DNA from 2 places in the Paenibacillus sp. Y859 genome. Region 1 is predicted to be linked to the other one. Evidence: riboswitches for the same ligand, from Rfam matches in the RefSeq annotation. Region 1 holds a riboswitch; the other holds the start of a gene.
The links. Region 1 has a riboswitch for cyclic di-AMP ahead of AC1TO8_RS22645 (C40 family peptidase). Riboswitches for the same ligand answer to the same signal wherever they lie in the genome.
Positions count from the first base shown of each region.

Region 2: another riboswitch for cyclic di-AMP. It lies ahead of AC1TO8_RS21815 (ubiquitin-like domain-containing protein); the one in region 1 lies ahead of AC1TO8_RS22645 (C40 family peptidase).

Region 1 covers NZ_JBXCIZ010000020.1:13,319-21,638, forward strand. Annotated here, with positions in the region: gene AC1TO8_RS22625 (4a-hydroxytetrahydrobiopterin dehydratase) at 1-187, shown strand, start outside; gene AC1TO8_RS22630 (c-type cytochrome) at 257-613, opposite strand; gene AC1TO8_RS22635 (GNAT family N-acetyltransferase) at 741-1,241, opposite strand; gene AC1TO8_RS22640 (C40 family peptidase) at 1,372-1,845, opposite strand; cyclic di-AMP (ydaO/yuaA leader) riboswitch at 1,849-1,986, opposite strand; gene AC1TO8_RS22645 (C40 family peptidase) at 2,182-2,649, opposite strand; cyclic di-AMP (ydaO/yuaA leader) riboswitch at 2,654-2,794, opposite strand; gene AC1TO8_RS22650 (hypothetical protein) at 2,997-3,821, opposite strand; gene AC1TO8_RS22655 (M1 family metallopeptidase) at 3,833-5,821, opposite strand; gene AC1TO8_RS22660 (YwhD family protein) at 5,975-6,484, shown strand; gene AC1TO8_RS22665 (AraC family transcriptional regulator) at 6,955-7,569, opposite strand; gene AC1TO8_RS22670 (hypothetical protein) at 7,738-8,079, shown strand; gene AC1TO8_RS22675 (helix-turn-helix transcriptional regulator) at 8,306-8,320, opposite strand, start outside.
Region 2 covers NZ_JBXCIZ010000017.1:42,921-51,240, forward strand. Annotated here, with positions in the region: gene ispE (4-(cytidine 5'-diphospho)-2-C-methyl-D-erythritol kinase) at 31-885, opposite strand; gene AC1TO8_RS21790 (protein sspF) at 1,247-1,429, opposite strand; gene veg (biofilm formation stimulator Veg) at 1,619-1,894, opposite strand; gene yabG (sporulation peptidase YabG) at 2,084-2,980, opposite strand; gene rsmA (16S rRNA (adenine(1518)-N(6)/adenine(1519)-N(6))-dimethyltransferase RsmA) at 3,082-3,966, opposite strand; gene rnmV (ribonuclease M5) at 3,959-4,516, opposite strand; gene AC1TO8_RS21815 (ubiquitin-like domain-containing protein) at 4,639-5,796, opposite strand; cyclic di-AMP (ydaO/yuaA leader) riboswitch at 6,066-6,278, opposite strand; gene AC1TO8_RS21820 (TatD family hydrolase) at 6,480-7,250, opposite strand; gene AC1TO8_RS21825 (HD domain-containing protein) at 7,419-8,320, opposite strand, start outside.

The DNA.
Region 1 (8,320 bases):
TTCATTTGTAGATGAAGTAGCAACCATCTCTGAGGCCTTTAACCATCATCCTCTGATCACCATTGATTATCAGAATGTTATTCTCCGTCTCACTTCTTGGGATGAAGGATATCTAACTGCCATAGATATGAAAGAGGCGAAGCAATATAATGAGGCCTTTGACAAGATGTGTGGAAATAGAAAGTGAAGAGTAGTGGAATTTCACGCAGAACGGGTACCTTCCAAATAAGGAAGGTACCCGTTTTTCTATGTTGTGTTATTTCTTTTGGGCTAACCACTGTGCGACATTAGCAATTTCTTCTTCGGCTAATGTATCTTTGAAGCCAGGCATAATTCCTTTACCTTTACTAACCAATGTGTACATTTCTTCAGCTGACATCGTGCTACCGATAGCTTGTAGGTTCGGACCTACTCCCCCTTGTAGCTGATCACCGTGGCAAGAAATACAACTCGCTTTAACTATTGCTTCAGCAGCCGAAGCATCGAATACAACCTCTGGCATACTAGGTTTTGCTACTTTGTCTACTTCCCCTTGACCAGGAAGAGTAAACATAAGTACGATGGCTAGAATACATGCAGTAAAGAAGAAACCACTCATAATATATTTTTGCATCTTGTTCATCCTTTCTTATGTAGGCTGATAATTTTATTATAACGGATAGGAAACGTACATCATAGCTATTGTGTCAAATAAGTGATGAAAAATCCAGTATATATTATATAAAGGATGTAATTGAGTGCTATTTATCATAGAAATCGTAAGATTTTCTTAAAACCATGCAAAAAAAGGGCTTCATACCATCTGGAGTTAGTCGTTCATAAGTATCCGTAATCTCAAACCCTGCTTTGAGGTATACCTGGATGGCACGTTTGTTCCAGGTTAGAACCTCTAGGTCAATTTCATCATGGGGGCTGCGTCGTACTGCCTCACGAGCAATAGATTGTACAACAATCTTTCCTAATCCCTGTCCACATAAGTCAGGTCGCATGCTGATCCCAAGACGGGTTACACCCTCTAACGGAAAGAACTGTGCAAATCCGTAGAGTTCTCCTTGTACATCCGTAACAGAAGCATACTGTTCTCTACGAATAATCGGATCGCCAAATTCAATGCCTAGCGCTTCCATTTGGTCCCAAGACATCCATCCGTAAATATCGTATGGAATGGGATAAGTCCATTCCGATATAGCGCGAGCATGATCAATCTCCATTGGGATAATGATTAAATCTTGGTGATTCATACACAGATTCCCTTCTGTAAGTAATAGTTCAAACCTGACTTTTTTAAACTTGCATTGTATATAGAGGTGAAAAAACCTGCAGTTGAGATTCAATTGAAATCTCCTCCACAGGCCCGTTAATAAGTATTATTTAATTATCGAGTGCAACAGACTCATATGTATTATCACTCATAATTCTTTTAGCGCCAACGTAACCGTTTTTATAATAGGCTTGGCTAAGTGAGTTAATAATGACACCCCTAGAAGAGGAAGCATGTGCAAAATCTCCATCACCTACATATATTCCAACGTGCGATACAAGACCTTTACTAGTAAAGTTAAAGAAGACAAGATCTCCTTCTCTTAAGTCCTTCTGTGCAATCGCTGTACCCATACTAAATTGGGAACCAGACTGATGTGGTAATTCAATACCTAGCTTATCGAAAATATACATTGTAAATCCTGAGCAATCGAATCCATTGGTGTTTACACCACCACCTACATATGCAGTTCCAATCGTAGGCTCAATAGCCTTGTCCATCTTAGAGTCTGCGAAAGCGCTTCCGGTTCCAATGGACAACAATAATGTCATTCCTAGAGCTACTGATATTAATTTCTTCTTCAACAAGATAACTCCTTCCGGTGCCTGCGAGGTTAGCTTAAGGATTCGGTTGAAGGTTCCCTATGATCCCTCTGAAGCAAGATCAATTCACCCAAGACGGTTCCCCCACTTCCCGTTGTATCGGGAATTCGGCAGATATAGTTAACGTAAATGTTACAAAACTTATTACAAAGTTGTTACTATGTACTTACTTGAACTATTGTAGCAAAGGAATACCGGTTTGGCAATTGTTTTTTGTCATATTTGATGTAAATGATTTAATTTTGTTGAAAAAGGAAGACCTACGCAAGGGATGTCGAGTCCTTCATAGGTCTTCTTAAGGTACTATTTATCGTATTGTTAATTGTAGGCAGCAGCTTGATATTTGGCAGTACTCATGACACGTTTAGCACCAATATAGCGCTTGGCATAGTAACTTTCGTTAAGGGAGCTGATGATGACACCACGTGAAGTAGATGCATGTGCAAATTTACCACTACCGACAAATATGCCAACATGAGAGACACCTTTTCCTGAAGTGTTGAAAAAGACTAGATCTCCAGGTCTCATCTCATTACGGGATACAGCTGTACCTGTTTTGAACTGTGCTGAAGACTGTCGTGGCAAGGTGATGCCTAATTTGGAGAAGACATACCGAGAGAAGCCAGAACAATCAAATCCATTGGTGGTTGTTCCACCGGTCTTATAAGTAACTCCAATAGTACGGTCAATGACCGAATCCATCGTTGAGTCTGCAAATACGCTACCTGTTCCAATGGTTAACGCAAGAGCCATACTTAATACGCTAGCAGTTAACTTCTTGTTCAATTACGTTTTCCCCTTCCAATGCCTGCGAGGTTAGCTTAAGGATTCGGTTGAAGGTTCCCCTATGATCCCTATGTTGCAAGATCAATTCACCCATATAATTGGATCCCCCGCCTCCTGGTGCTTAGGAATTCGGCTGTATGATGCACCAATAAGTGACAATCGTCAATAACTAATAATATGAATAGCTATAAAGGTTACAAAGTTGTTATAAGTGTTATCTTAACAGAGGATTTACACTTTGGCAAATTCCAATAACCCAGTAAAGACAAGAAACCCCCGCCCTTTTTGTTGAAAAGGGCGGGGGTTTCTCGTAACAAGCAATTATAGAGAGAAATAAAGGAGAATGATTACGACTTGTAAAATCTGGAGTGCCATACATGATAATGAGAGGTGATATGCCACATTTTGAATAAACAAGTTATGAGTGGATAGGACTGTTGAAGTATGAGAGCAAGAAGCCCTGACCACACAAGTGAAAGACCGGTAAATAGGCAGAAGAAAAGTAAACTGAGTACACCCAAGATGAGGGATATTCCAATAACAGGAAGTGCACTACGCAAACATACTAGGGCAGAGGAGATGATACCTGTTGATCCTGTTTTTCCAAATTGCATAAAAAGGATGACGTGATGTATGACATATCGATATATGATCCAACCCAGAACATAAGGAATAGCCTGAAGCAGAATAGATGGTGTCATATAACCACTAATAGCTAACGTATAGAGCTTAGGGATTAGCCAGTATGCGGGAAGAAGAACTAATAGTGCCTCACTCCAATAGAACAGCATCACTGGTTTGGCGTACAATGCCATACCTTTGAAAAAGAAAAGTCCTGTCTCACCCTTTTGTTCTTGGTGAAGCCCATAGAATATGCCTGAATGAATCAAAGGAGTGAGAAGCATACGAAAGAGTAACATGCCCAGTAGAATCCACATGTAGTTATGAACGGTTTGGCTATGCATGAGATTCAATTGTCCTTCAACGTAGAATAAGATCTGACTTAATTCAGTGGGAGGTGGGTCTGGGTAGCGCTGAAGTAAAGGAACTACGACTGAATTAACCAAACGGTACAGAAAGTAACTGAAGAGAAGTTGGTACAGAAATAGAATGATAACGACGTAGAATTGATTCTTGACACTGATCCAGCCATTGGCGATATTCGTCCTCACCGTTCTTCACCTCACCAGGACAGACTTCCAAGCCATACTTCAAGCAGCTTGGTCATGCTAATGTTCCAGCGGGAGACCTTCTTGGTATCTAGCTCCGCTGTTAAATAGTTATTGATATATTTGTTCTCAAGTACAAGTGTGTAATCTGGATCAATGAGAGCCGAGGAAAGAGGCGATGTATATTGTAGCTTGAACTGGATCGTATCGCCTGTTCCATTCCATACTCTTTGTAAGGTGTGACCATCTGCAAATGTGAACTGTATTGGGATATTGGAGTAAGTACCGCCTAATCGACTTACAGTTACGTTCGATTCGTATTGTGTCTCAGAGGCAACGTCTATCTTCTGTACTGTGATGCTATCAATAGCAAAGTCGGTCATTTGTTTACCGTAGACATATTGATCGAAAAAGGATTGCCATGATTTATGGGTGACCTGCTCCACAATCATTTGGAAATCACGGGTTGATGGGTGGGAAAAGCGGTACTTTTGAGCATAGGTCGCCATGATCTTATTCATCTTTTGCTGACCGACTTGTCTCTCAATACTTTTTAATACTAATTTTCCACGGTAATAGACATTTTGAGCATAATGTTCCTGAGAGCCATATTTCCATGCTTCCTGTGTGAGTGAAGCGGGTGAAGAGATGATCGTGGCTTGGACAGGAAGATTGGGAATCAGTCCGAATTCCTGCTCCATTAGCTGGTCTTCTGCGTATGAGGTGAACCCCTCATCTAGCCAGGCCTCTTCAAATTCATTACTTGCAATCATCCCATAGAAATATTGATGACCAATCTCATGAATAACCGTTCGCTCCAGTTCGTAACCAGGTGAATCGTCCTTCGCACCGAAGGCTGTAATTAAGGTCGGATACTCCATACCACCTGCGCCATTGCCTGCATTAGGAGGGACAACGATCGACAAGGTGGAATAAGGGTAGGGACCATACCACTTGCTGAAATATTTCAAGGCAACTTCAGCGGCATAGAAATAGCGATCCTTCATATCCTTATGAGCAGGATCTAGATATAGCTTGATTCGTACACCAGGAACTTCAGGAGAAGAGAAGGGCTTCTCTGCTACAATGAAATCAGGAGATGCCGACCAAGCAAAGTCGTGAACATCATCTGCGTAGAACTGGTAGATCTTCTCACCCTTTACGAACTGAGCTGTTTTAATAGGGAAGCCTGTAGAAGCAACAATGTAGTTCTCTGGAACATGAATACGCACATTATAGATACCGAAATCAGAATAGAATTCAGAATTTCCGTGGTATTGATGAAGATTCCAGCCTTCAGAGGTTCTGTTTCTTAAACCAACAGGTTCATAGACGCTGATCTTGGGAAACCATTGTCCCGCCATAACAAATTTGTCTGCGACCCCCATACGGGCGAATATTTGCGGAAGCTTCACTTCAAACTTCATGTTAAGTGTAATACTCTCCCCTCCCTTTACAGGTCGTGGAAGACGTATTTTGACCAAGGTTGTGTCTTTGCTATTACCATCATCGGGCTGTACGTACTGGATACGGTGCATCAGTGAGATGCCATCTTCAGTCTTGAGATCTGTGAGAGTCATGGAACCGAAGCCATCTGAGGGCATGGTATCGTTGCGGAGTCTCCCACCGGATTCTTTCATAAATGTTGTATCCATAGATGAGAACGCATTCGGGTAAAGGTGGAAATAGAGTTCCGTAACGGTGTTCTTACCAGGATGGGTCCAGGTGAGGTTCTGTTCTCCTTTCAGTAAGTTAGCTTCTGGATCAAGAGAAACATCAATGTGGTACTCTACAATTCGTTTACTCAGTACTTCAGCTGTAGGCTGCTGAATGCTTTCCTTTTGAATTTCTGGAGTAGTTGTACTTGTGGGCTTGGCCTGAATGGGCGCATAAACGGTCTTGGATTCGGGTGAATCCTTGAGAAGCATCCACCACCAGGTTCCACTGAGAAGAAATAGGGTAATGATCATAACGGCAATTTTTTTGGAGCGAGCTGGGGTCATACTTGAATACCTCCCGTTGACAAGCATCTACAGCATGTATATGTTTGCAATTCGTCAATTATTAGTTAAAATAATAGGAATCGCCGTAATAAATAACTGGAGGCAGAAATACGGGATTACATTTCTGTTTCATGGTAGGGGGATAATGAATAAATGGATAACAAAGAACCAAGTGGCAAGAAACAGATTGCCCTGAATATTGTAAGTAGCAAGAGAAGTAAACATACCGGTTTTGGAGCGGGTTCGATTGACCTAAACAACGTATCACCGGTCATCATTGACGAGGGTGAAGCTAAGGTGGATGTAGGAGCAATCCATGCTAAGAGTAAAGTGGAGAAGGGCATTAAGTTCTCTGCGAATCGTGAGGATGTACCGAATGGCCGTCTAGTATGGGTAGTGTGGGTCGCGGTGGACCGTACGCCAGAAGGGCAGCTTTATGGAGGCGCTACAGCTTGTGAGATGTGGATCGATACAGAAGCTCGTAGAGGTTACAAAATTCTAGCGGATCACGTTAATAACCTAGATGCCGCTTTGAAGCGCAAAATCATATTGGATAGATTGTCTGATGAGGAAAAGACTGCTCTTAAGGAGTTACTAGTGACTCGTAATGAAGAATGGTGGGAAGCTTCGTCTGAGGAATTGAAAAAGGCGTTAGAAGTGTAATGGAACTATAGTGGAATAGATCTTTATACAGCTATGAAAGACTCGGGAGATCGTTCTCGAGTCTTTGTTGTGAACATAAGGTGTTGAAATCACTTGAATAGCCGATACGACACCGGCCCCAAACCATCCATATTCCATGTAATATCCTAAATTAAGCATGGCATTCAGTGGAATAGACGTAAAGCCGGGTTGTTAGAGTGACGAACAAAGCTTCGCGCTTGAAGGTAGTGAAGGTGCGGCTAGAGTAGATGTAAAAGTACACTTAATAAGCAGGAAAAGTTGAGGTCAAAGGAGATAGTTGCAAAACTACACTTAAAAATGGCGATAACGCTGAAAAGTGGAATTTCTATTAAATTAGATGTAGGTTGTGCAATTAAAATTGGCTGAAGAGGGATATGGCTGAATTTAGATGTACTTAATGCAACTGCGTGCCTAGCAAAGCTAGGTACATCTAACTGAGGAAGGATGGTTCATTCTTTAACGTTATCAATCATCTGGATATATTGTAGATCCCCTAATCCATACTGTGGAAAAAGGCGAAATAAATGTTCTAATAATTGATCCTGTGGTTGATCTATATGTTCGCGGATATAGGCTGTGATACTATTGTCGCCCTGTACATATTCTAGATACAATCGAATGCCCTGATCCATGACAGGCATGAGCTTGGCTGCAGGAAGACGATGATCTAACAATACTTCTCGGTAGATTTCCTGATAGTTATTTGGGTCAATCGCTGTTTCTTCAACATCATAGGTTAGCTCCAGAACCATGTGATAGCAGACAGTCCCTTGAAAACTGATTTGTTCGAGATAAGCCAAAATCGTTAATAAATTCATTTGACAAAACATATCATCGCCAAACCATAGCACAATGCATCTATATTGCTTATTTAGCAAACATGCCAATGGTTTCATCGTTATATCTTCATATTCAGCTAAAGAAACGTGATGTCCTGTAGCTCTCAATCGGTTAAATGCTGGACTGAAAATATCTGCACAAGACTCATTATCGCACATCGCCTCATTGAAGGGGATGTAATCAACAGTCTCCATTAACTGATGTCTTGAAAAATGCTCATACATGGCTTCTCCATTTCTATTAAACTAATAGTAATTATTAGCGTTATATAAGTGTAATGCTAATTTAATCCAATAGGAAGAGTTTGTTAATGAACAAGCTATTTGGAACAACGCAAGTAGTAATGTTGGTAATAAATTTGAAATCATTTCTTTTAAAAGTGAGGTGTCATTATGAATAAGAAGAATAAGGCGATTATCATCTTAAGTCTAGCTATAATCTTAGGAGGTTCATTAACCGTAGGAATTATGAGTAGTAAAGCGGTTGCTGAAGAATCTAAGCCAATTGAATTGACGGAATTGATCACTCCCGACAGTGACAGAGGAAAAGAGTTGATAAATCATGCTCTGACTCAACCTGCTAAAGATATTCATTCAGAACATGGAGATTTTAATTATGTTGAAGTGCCAAGTACGTATCCGAGCAATGAAGTAGCGAATTTAGATCGTGAGGATGAAATAACGTCTGATACAAGACAGGTCATTCTTAGAGGTTATGTTTACGAAAAGGAATAATCCCCAAATACTTATCAAAGATATCGCTTGTGCCTACTCTCAGCAGATTTACTCACCATGTGAAACAGCAACAATAGACGAAAATAGAAAAATGGCAGATCGGGGATAGTTTCCTGAACTGCCATTTTTCTATTTTCTTTCATGAATTTCAATTAAAGCGAGTTTCTAAGCGAGCGTACCACTTTTGATAGAGCTTATAGCGTTCATTCTTCCTTTGTTTAGAGTCTTACTTTGAATTCTT
Region 2 (8,320 bases), on a different contig from region 1:
TCATACGTCTTTGCACAAGAGTTGTGAAGGTTAGGTTAATAAACGAACAGCATATACCTCACGACAGAATCCTCGTAGCCCATTGTAAATTCTAGGTACTTTCGACTCTTTCGAAACTAGCCCAAACACCGTTGGACCACTGCCAGACATTAGAGTTCCATCAGCACCCAACCTCATCATAGCTTCTTTCAATTGTTGGACTTCAGGATGTAACTTAAGTGTAACATCTTCTAGCACATTGCCAAGTTGACCACAAACCTCGTGGAAGCTCCCCGATTGGATGGCAGCAATCATACCAGATGCTGACGGATGCCTCGATATCTGATTACTGTTCAACCGAGTATATACTTCCTGTGTCGATACGTTAATAGGCGGTTTGGCTAATATAACCCAACATTGTGGAGGATTAGGAATAGGGCGTAACACTTCTCCTCTACCTGTAGCAAGCGCCGTCCCACCAGTGACACAGAAAGGGACGTCAGAGCCAAGTTCCGCTCCCAACTGTTGTAGCTCCTGAATTGGAATATGAAGCTCCCAGAGGCGATTCAAGCCCCTAAGCGTGGCTGCTGCATCACTGCTACCCCCAGCTAGTCCTGCCGCCACTGGTATTTTCTTGTCCAAATGAATATGAACGCCCTTCTTAACATCATACCGATCTTTGATTAGTCGAGCAGCTTGGAAGGCCAGATTCTTCTCATCAAGTGGGATATACCCCACCTGACTCGAAATAATGATTGTGTCCCTAGGTAATTCAACCATCTCTAAACGATCTGCCAGATCGACCATCGTCATTACCATTTCTACCTCATGATAACCGTCAGGACGCTTATGTAATACATCCAGCATTAAGTTAATTTTTGCTGGTGCTTTCTCATAGGTTTTTATGGCGCTCACCCACCCTTAAGTTTTCGCTCGTAATAACTTCACACATTATAACAAACTGTCTCAATCAAGTCATATAAGTTTATGATGATCATACCTTCCAAGATGAGACAAAGTAGTTAACGCGAACTGTATAGCCGCTATTACGAGAAAAAGACCCTCATCTTTCTACATGAAACAACTACATTTTTTGCAGCTACTCGCACTTGCTATCTTAAATCTCCATTGCTACAGCGAGAGTATCATGCAATGAGGGTAATGAAAAAAAAGACCAACCCCATAGGGCTGATCTCCTTCTTAAACTACAAACAAGCATAAGTCTTTTGAAAAAGGACGGCATCGCCGTATTTACTTGCCTCTAACATTAATCGGGATTTCTAGCTGCGGCCTTCTCTGCAAGCTCAATTGCTCGCTTAACCATGTTCCCTGCATCTTTCGCCCTAATTCCGCCCCATCCATCTTTCTGGACGGTATCATAGAAACCTAAATCCTTAGCAAGCTCATTCTTGAGATCCTCTGACATCACACTACGCTTCCTACGGCTCATTAATAGTCCTCCTTCTCTGCAATGGGGATGAATGACCCTGATAGTATAACTCAGTGAACCCCTTCTCATTCACCATCCATTAAACGGAGTAAACAGACCACAATTTAGCATAGCTTTCTTTAATTTCGAATTCCCTTAAAACCAAAACAGCCCTCACTAGGAGGACTGTCGTTGGTGTTACACATTTATTTACACTTTAATATACTCAAGCAAAGTTTCAATGTTATCTTCGCAAATCGTTACTTCTACTGAAGAAGTAAGAATATCCGCATAACTGTATGAAACACGTTTAAAAGTTTCTTGTTCTTGATCCAGCTTTACAATAAATACAGAAGGGTACGTTTCTTCCAAAACACCAGTTCGCTCAATAGTCTTCCGGCGTCCACCATTGGCACGTAACATAATTTTTTGACCTACATGAGCATCGAGACTGTGCTTGATCTCTAACAGTGCATTTTTAGCCATGTCTAACGACCACCTCTTTCCTTGTCCATTATAACGAACAATTGGCAGGTTGTCAAATCAAAACAATAATTATATCAATAGTATTTTTATGTTGTCAACGATTTTTTTTTGGAACTGTATTGTCGCCTTCTAAATTGCATCAAACAAGTAGAAACCCGAATCTAAGAAACAGATTCAAGGTTAATAAAATTACATCGCAGATGGCGTTACTTTTAGTGTAGATAGATCATGAAGACGTGGTAGGCCCATCCTATAGCTTCCACGAGACTCAATTCCACCTACACCCTGACTACCGCTAATCGTATTACTTAATACATCGTTCATGTTGATGGTTTCTCTAATCGATGTGAATGACGCCTTGACAGCTACGTATACTGGATCAAGCGCATGAATAAGAATTCGACCTGGTGAACTAGCAAAGTTAGCTCCAGACTGAAGCAATGCCTCGAAATGGGATTGGCAGGCACCCGCAACAATCGTTAAAGTATCCAAATGACGATCGTACTTTCTCGCTGCTAGAATAGCGGATACGAAATTTTGTGAGTTTTTGTAGCTGCTCAAGCTGTAGAGATCTCGATTTAACCCGTGCTTTAACACACCATCATGACCTGTAATCACTACGATATCAGGTTGTACTTGTGGCAACAATCGATACAAGGCTTCAGCCATGCCTGACTCCCTGACATAATAGCCCTCCGCTGGTACACGTAGTTGCTCATAGACACGAAGACTCTTTTGCAAATAATTAGGATCTCCATCTAAATGAAGCACTTTACCAGGGACTTCGAAGTAGGAAGCTTCCTTCGATTGTTCCCTACCCCCACTTATTTGAACTTGATGACGTAATGACTGCTCCTTTCGCTGACGCGAAAAAGAAGATAAGGACTCATTGGCTCTCTCCTCGGCTTCCTGGACCTTTTCACTTACAAATACTGATGTTGCTTTCACCAAATCCTTAAGTGGGGAATCCGCCAATAGTCTAAATTCCGTACCTTTCAGGATGGCGTGGTCTTGTTGTAATTCTTCGATACGAAACGCAATATCGCCACCATACGATCGGCGGACAACCAAGTCGCCTAAATTCATCAGAACATCACCCCTACCCCCATGATATGGGCGATGATCTCTATTGGTTCATCTTTTTTGCATAATTAACCCTCTCGAACTTCCTTTTGAAAGTCCATATCTCACATAATGCCGGCTTCTAGAAGCATATTGCTAAGAGTAGCAAATTCCTGCAGACTAAGTGTCTCTCCACGCCGTGATGGTTCAATACCTGCTTGCACTAACAATGCATCGATCCGCTCACGTCCTTCAGGAAGCGCGAAGCGACTCTTGAGGTTGTTAGAGATCGTCTTACGTCGTTGAGTAAATGAAGAGCGTACCACATCGAAGAAATGCACTTCATCATGTGCATCCACTGGTGGTTGTTCTCGGACCGTGAGTCGGATAACGGCAGAATCTACATTCGGCTGGGGTATAAATACGGTATTAGGTACAATACAGACCAGCTCAGGCACACTATAGTATTGAACAGCAATACTAAGACTACCGTAGTCCTTACTTCCTGGGGATGCGGCCATGCGCGCTGCTACTTCCTTCTGGATCATGACCACAATATGCTCTAACGGAAGCTTCTCTTCCAGTAACTTCATCAGAATAGGCGTTGTCACATAGTAAGGCAGATTAGCGACCACACTAACCTTCGATACATCTTTGAAATTCGACTCAAATAACGCCTTTAAATCAACATCAAGCACATCTGCTTGTTCAACATGAACATGCGGATAGGGCTCCAACACTTCTTTCAATATCGGAATAAGACGTTTATCAATTTCCACCGCAGTCACTGTACCTGCATTCTGTGCGAGCCTTTCTGTGAGCGCCCCAATCCCTGGGCCAATCTCCAGTGCCCCTTTCGTTTCATCCAACTCTGCTGCATCAACAATTTTATCCAGTATATTCTGATCAATTAGAAAGTTCTGACCTAGACTCTTTTTAAAAGAGAAACCATGCCGTCTTATAATATCCTTCGTTCGCTTGGGTGTTGCAATGCTATCGATGTCATTCATTTGATCCTTGACCTCCCTCTTCAATTTGGGCGAGGGCACTAACGAATTCATCACGCGTAATTTGAAATATAGCGAGACGCTTCAGAAACTGCTTCCCATTACAATACCCAATTCCTAGTATATTACCCATTTCCATTCTGCGGGCAGATGCATCAGGATGAACCATTAGCCCTGCTTGTATAAGATCCTCCATGTCAATCATACTCTGCGAACCCTCATAAGAGGTATGTACTCGAGCTAATGCGTGGCGGATCGCTTCAGGTGATGCATTCTCCACCCCGATATCACCTTTACGTGTTGCATCTACTTCAGGAATGAACGCATGCTTACATCCCGGCACCTTGTTAGAAATGATCTTACGAATCCTTTCGCCTGCATGATCAGGGTCAGTGAATATAATAACCCCTCTACGCTCTTGTGCTAATGCGATCCGTTGGATCGTACGTGCATTAATAGCAGAACCACCCGTCTCGATCGTATCCGCCTCTACGGCCCTCTTAATTGCTGTCGTATCATCGCGACCTTCCACGACAATGATTTCTTTGATCATAACGATTCTTCCCTTCAGAGCCTGTATCACAACAGCAAAAAGAAGAGGATTCATCCTCTTCTTTAGTATGGCTTCCATTATGACCTTAATAGTATAGGAATAGAAAGCTGTTGTAAAACAGTTTAGTTTAGTTCAGGCTTAACGGGCCCGATCACATATATTGTTCCACCCTTCTTACGACCGAAATTACGAGCATTCTTCACTGAATCATAATACACATCGATCTTGTTGCCTTTGATTGCACCACCTGTATCTTCTGCACGGCGGAAGCCAATACCTTCGATATATACCCACCATCCCATAGGGATGACACTGGTATCCACCGCAATCGTACGACCTTCCGTTACACGTGTGCCTGATGCGGTTCGAGTTCCTATACCTGGCTCTTCTGAAGAGTACGCAGTCATAGTTACATTCTTAAGCACCTTTTTATAACTAAAATCAACGCCAGCCTTGCTAGCTCGATTATTCTCTTTATTCACATTCGTAGCCTTTGCTTTGTTACTAGTAGCTGTCGTAGATGCTAAAATGATTTGCTTCGGCGGCTCTACCTTCGTACCTACAGCAACAATTTTATCCTGCACTTGGCTCTTCACTTCTTTGCCAACCAGGCTCATCGTTACGAATTGCCCATCTTGATATATTTTCTCGATCTGTTGGACTATTGCCCCAGACTGTCCGTTCTGTACCACCTTGACGTTTCCTTTCACAATCGTTGGATCGGAAGTCTTGATGACTCGAAAAGGGATCTCTTCTACACGCTCAACAATCTGTTTGTTTATCCGGACAACCTTGATGTCCAACTTATCTGTGATCTTTGTATTCAAATCAGGAAATACTTTGTCGTGTGCATCTAGAGTAATGCCTAGTTGCTTAACAGCATCCTTTACAGTCCCTTGTGTAGTGAACCGAGTAGCCGACTGACCATCAGCAGTTACATTAATCTCGACAGCACGTTGAATATGAACTTTATCGCCGTCTTTAAGCGGGCTGTTCAACGATACGGACACCTGATCTTCCGGTCTGAGAATAATGGCTTGTTCATTCAGCATTTCTTGTAACATAGCATGATGGGTTTCTATAGCACTTACATGTCCATCAATCACTAAATACACTTGTTTACGTTCTTGAATGCTGGCAAACAATAGAACGGTCAGGCTAATCGCTATTAAAGCAATAGCCGCAACTGAGATCTTACTTAAACTTTCATGCTTCCAACGTGTTGCGTAAGTCATGCTGGATGATGATGAATCATGGGTTTGTTCTTTAAAAATGCCCACTTTCCGATCCTCCTTCATAGCCTCGCCGTCTGAAAAATAAACCATATGTGTAATTGACGCGACTATAATAAAATTTGTACAGGATACTAAAATAATATCTATCCTGCATCATGTACCGGTCTGCTCGTCATGATTGTCACCCCCTAATAAATAAGAGTATGATGACAAAATTGTCTTTATTCAAAAAAAAGAAGCCTAAAGAAAGAGTTAGAGGAACTCCTTCGCGGCGGCCCGATATTTTCTAAATAACGGAAATCCATGCACGAGTTTGCCTCTCTTCATAGCGCCTACGGGGTTAGCTGTCGGGTTTGGGCAAAAGAGAGATGCCCGATCTTAGGTCAACCGCTCATGGCGATTGCCCTTGAATTCACCCCAAAGACCCAATAAAAGAAGTCATATATGACCTTTACCAAGTACAATCTGGATTGGTCATATTGGTTCCCCCGTTCTCCGATCATCTGGAGATTTAGCGAGACTGGTTCAAGAAAATAATAAGCTGTCCAATTACGATCAGCTTACATCACTGAAAAGATGATATCGCGTTTCGATGCATGTTGTAAAGCATCAATCAACCACAAATTTCTGAATAAATGGTTAAATTTTTGTAATATTCGCTCTTTACACGATAATAAGGCATGATTAAGTCGTCCGATCTCACTATTTCAGCTAGTTTGCTCACTCTTTCACGAAATACCAAATAAATACAGGGCATTTTTAGTGGTTATTTGGGCAATTTCCTCGATTTCAACACCTTTAATCTGGGCAGCGGCCTCAGCTACTAGTCTCACATGTGCGGACTCATTCCTCTTCCCTCTAAATGGATGTGGAGTCAGATAAGGGGAGTCTGTTTCAATCAATAATCGGTCCATTGGTACCTTCGCCAACACCTCTTTTGGTTGTTTGGCATTTTTGAACGTAATCGGACCACCAAATGACAAATGAAATCCCATATCAAGGCATACTTTAGCTGTTTCCCAACTACCAGAGTAGGAGTGCATGATGCCCCCAACTTCACTTGCCTTTTCCTCGCGTAGAATTCTAACAATATCTTCATGTGCATCGCGATTATGAATGACAATCGGCATCTTTAATTCACGGGCTAGTCCAATTTGCTGGCGAAGTACCCGCTGTTGTATATCCTTAGGCGATGTATCCCAATGATAGTCCAATCCGATCTCACCGATGGCTACCACTTTCTCATGTTTACAAAGGGATGCAATCCATTCCAAATCCCCCTCTTCCATCGTGATCGCATCTACTGGATGCCAACCTACTGCCGCATAAATAAAGTCATATTTCTCAGCCAATTCCATCGTTGTAGGGATCGTATCTCGATTAAAACCAATATTAACCATTTTCCCTACACCATCTTCAACTGCACGCGCAATAACCTCTTCACGATCTTCGTCGAATTGTGGTGCGTCTAGATGAGTATGTGTGTCGAACAACATCATATATATAATCTCCTTTTATAATTGCAATTTCCAAGTGGAAGCGGCTTCGCTAGGCGCGAAGTATCATTTGCAGGCGAACGCTTACGCTTCTACAGGACCATTCCGTCCCACTTCGCTATATTCTGCATTTTTAATTATTTCTACACGTACTGATTTTGACTTAAAACATCAATAATCTTTGAAAATACGAGCAACCGAAGGGGAAAACGACGATAATGCAGCCTCTATCTTCTGTTCAGGGTAATATAAGCGGAACTTACCGCGTTGGAGACCACTTATGGAACGTACAATATCCGACACTTCAGATATTTCCATTAGCTTTTCTTGTCGATCTAGTAATATAATTTGCTTCTGACTAGCTTCATCACCCGAGTGAAATACATCATAAGGAAGATCGCTTGGAGAATCAATAATTAGATCATATTGGGGATTCAGTCCACTTTGATAGAACTGCTGGCGAATCTCATGAATCATATCTCTATCAAGTGGTTCCAACTCTACATATTTATACAGTCTGCGATGCATGAAGCGGCTACAGAGCTCGCTAAGTATGGGATCCTTTTCCGAGGTCCACTGCATAAATGCAGTCTGGATAAGAGCCTCATCTAATTTTAAATACTCCTCAACACTCACTTCATCCTTAAATAAACTAACCAATGGCTTCATCATAAATTCAAAATAATATCCACTAATGTATAGCTCCTTAGCACGTAGAAAAATAAGTCTCAGAATGATTTCTGAGCTACGTGTCACAGGATGGAAATACACTTGCCAATACATTTGATATCTAGCCATAAGATAATCTTCAACAGCATGCATTCCTGATTCTTTCACAACGATTCGCCCATGATGAGGTCTTAACATTCGTATAATTCGATCGACATCGATTGTACCGTAATTTACCCCAGTATAGTATGCGTCACGTAACAAATAATCCATGCGATCCGCATCAAGTGCACTGGATACGAGATTGACAACGATAGGTTTATGATAGGTTTTTGCAATAACAGAGGCAACCTTTTCTGCAAATCCATGCTCAACCTGACTTAAGATATCATGTATATGCGTAT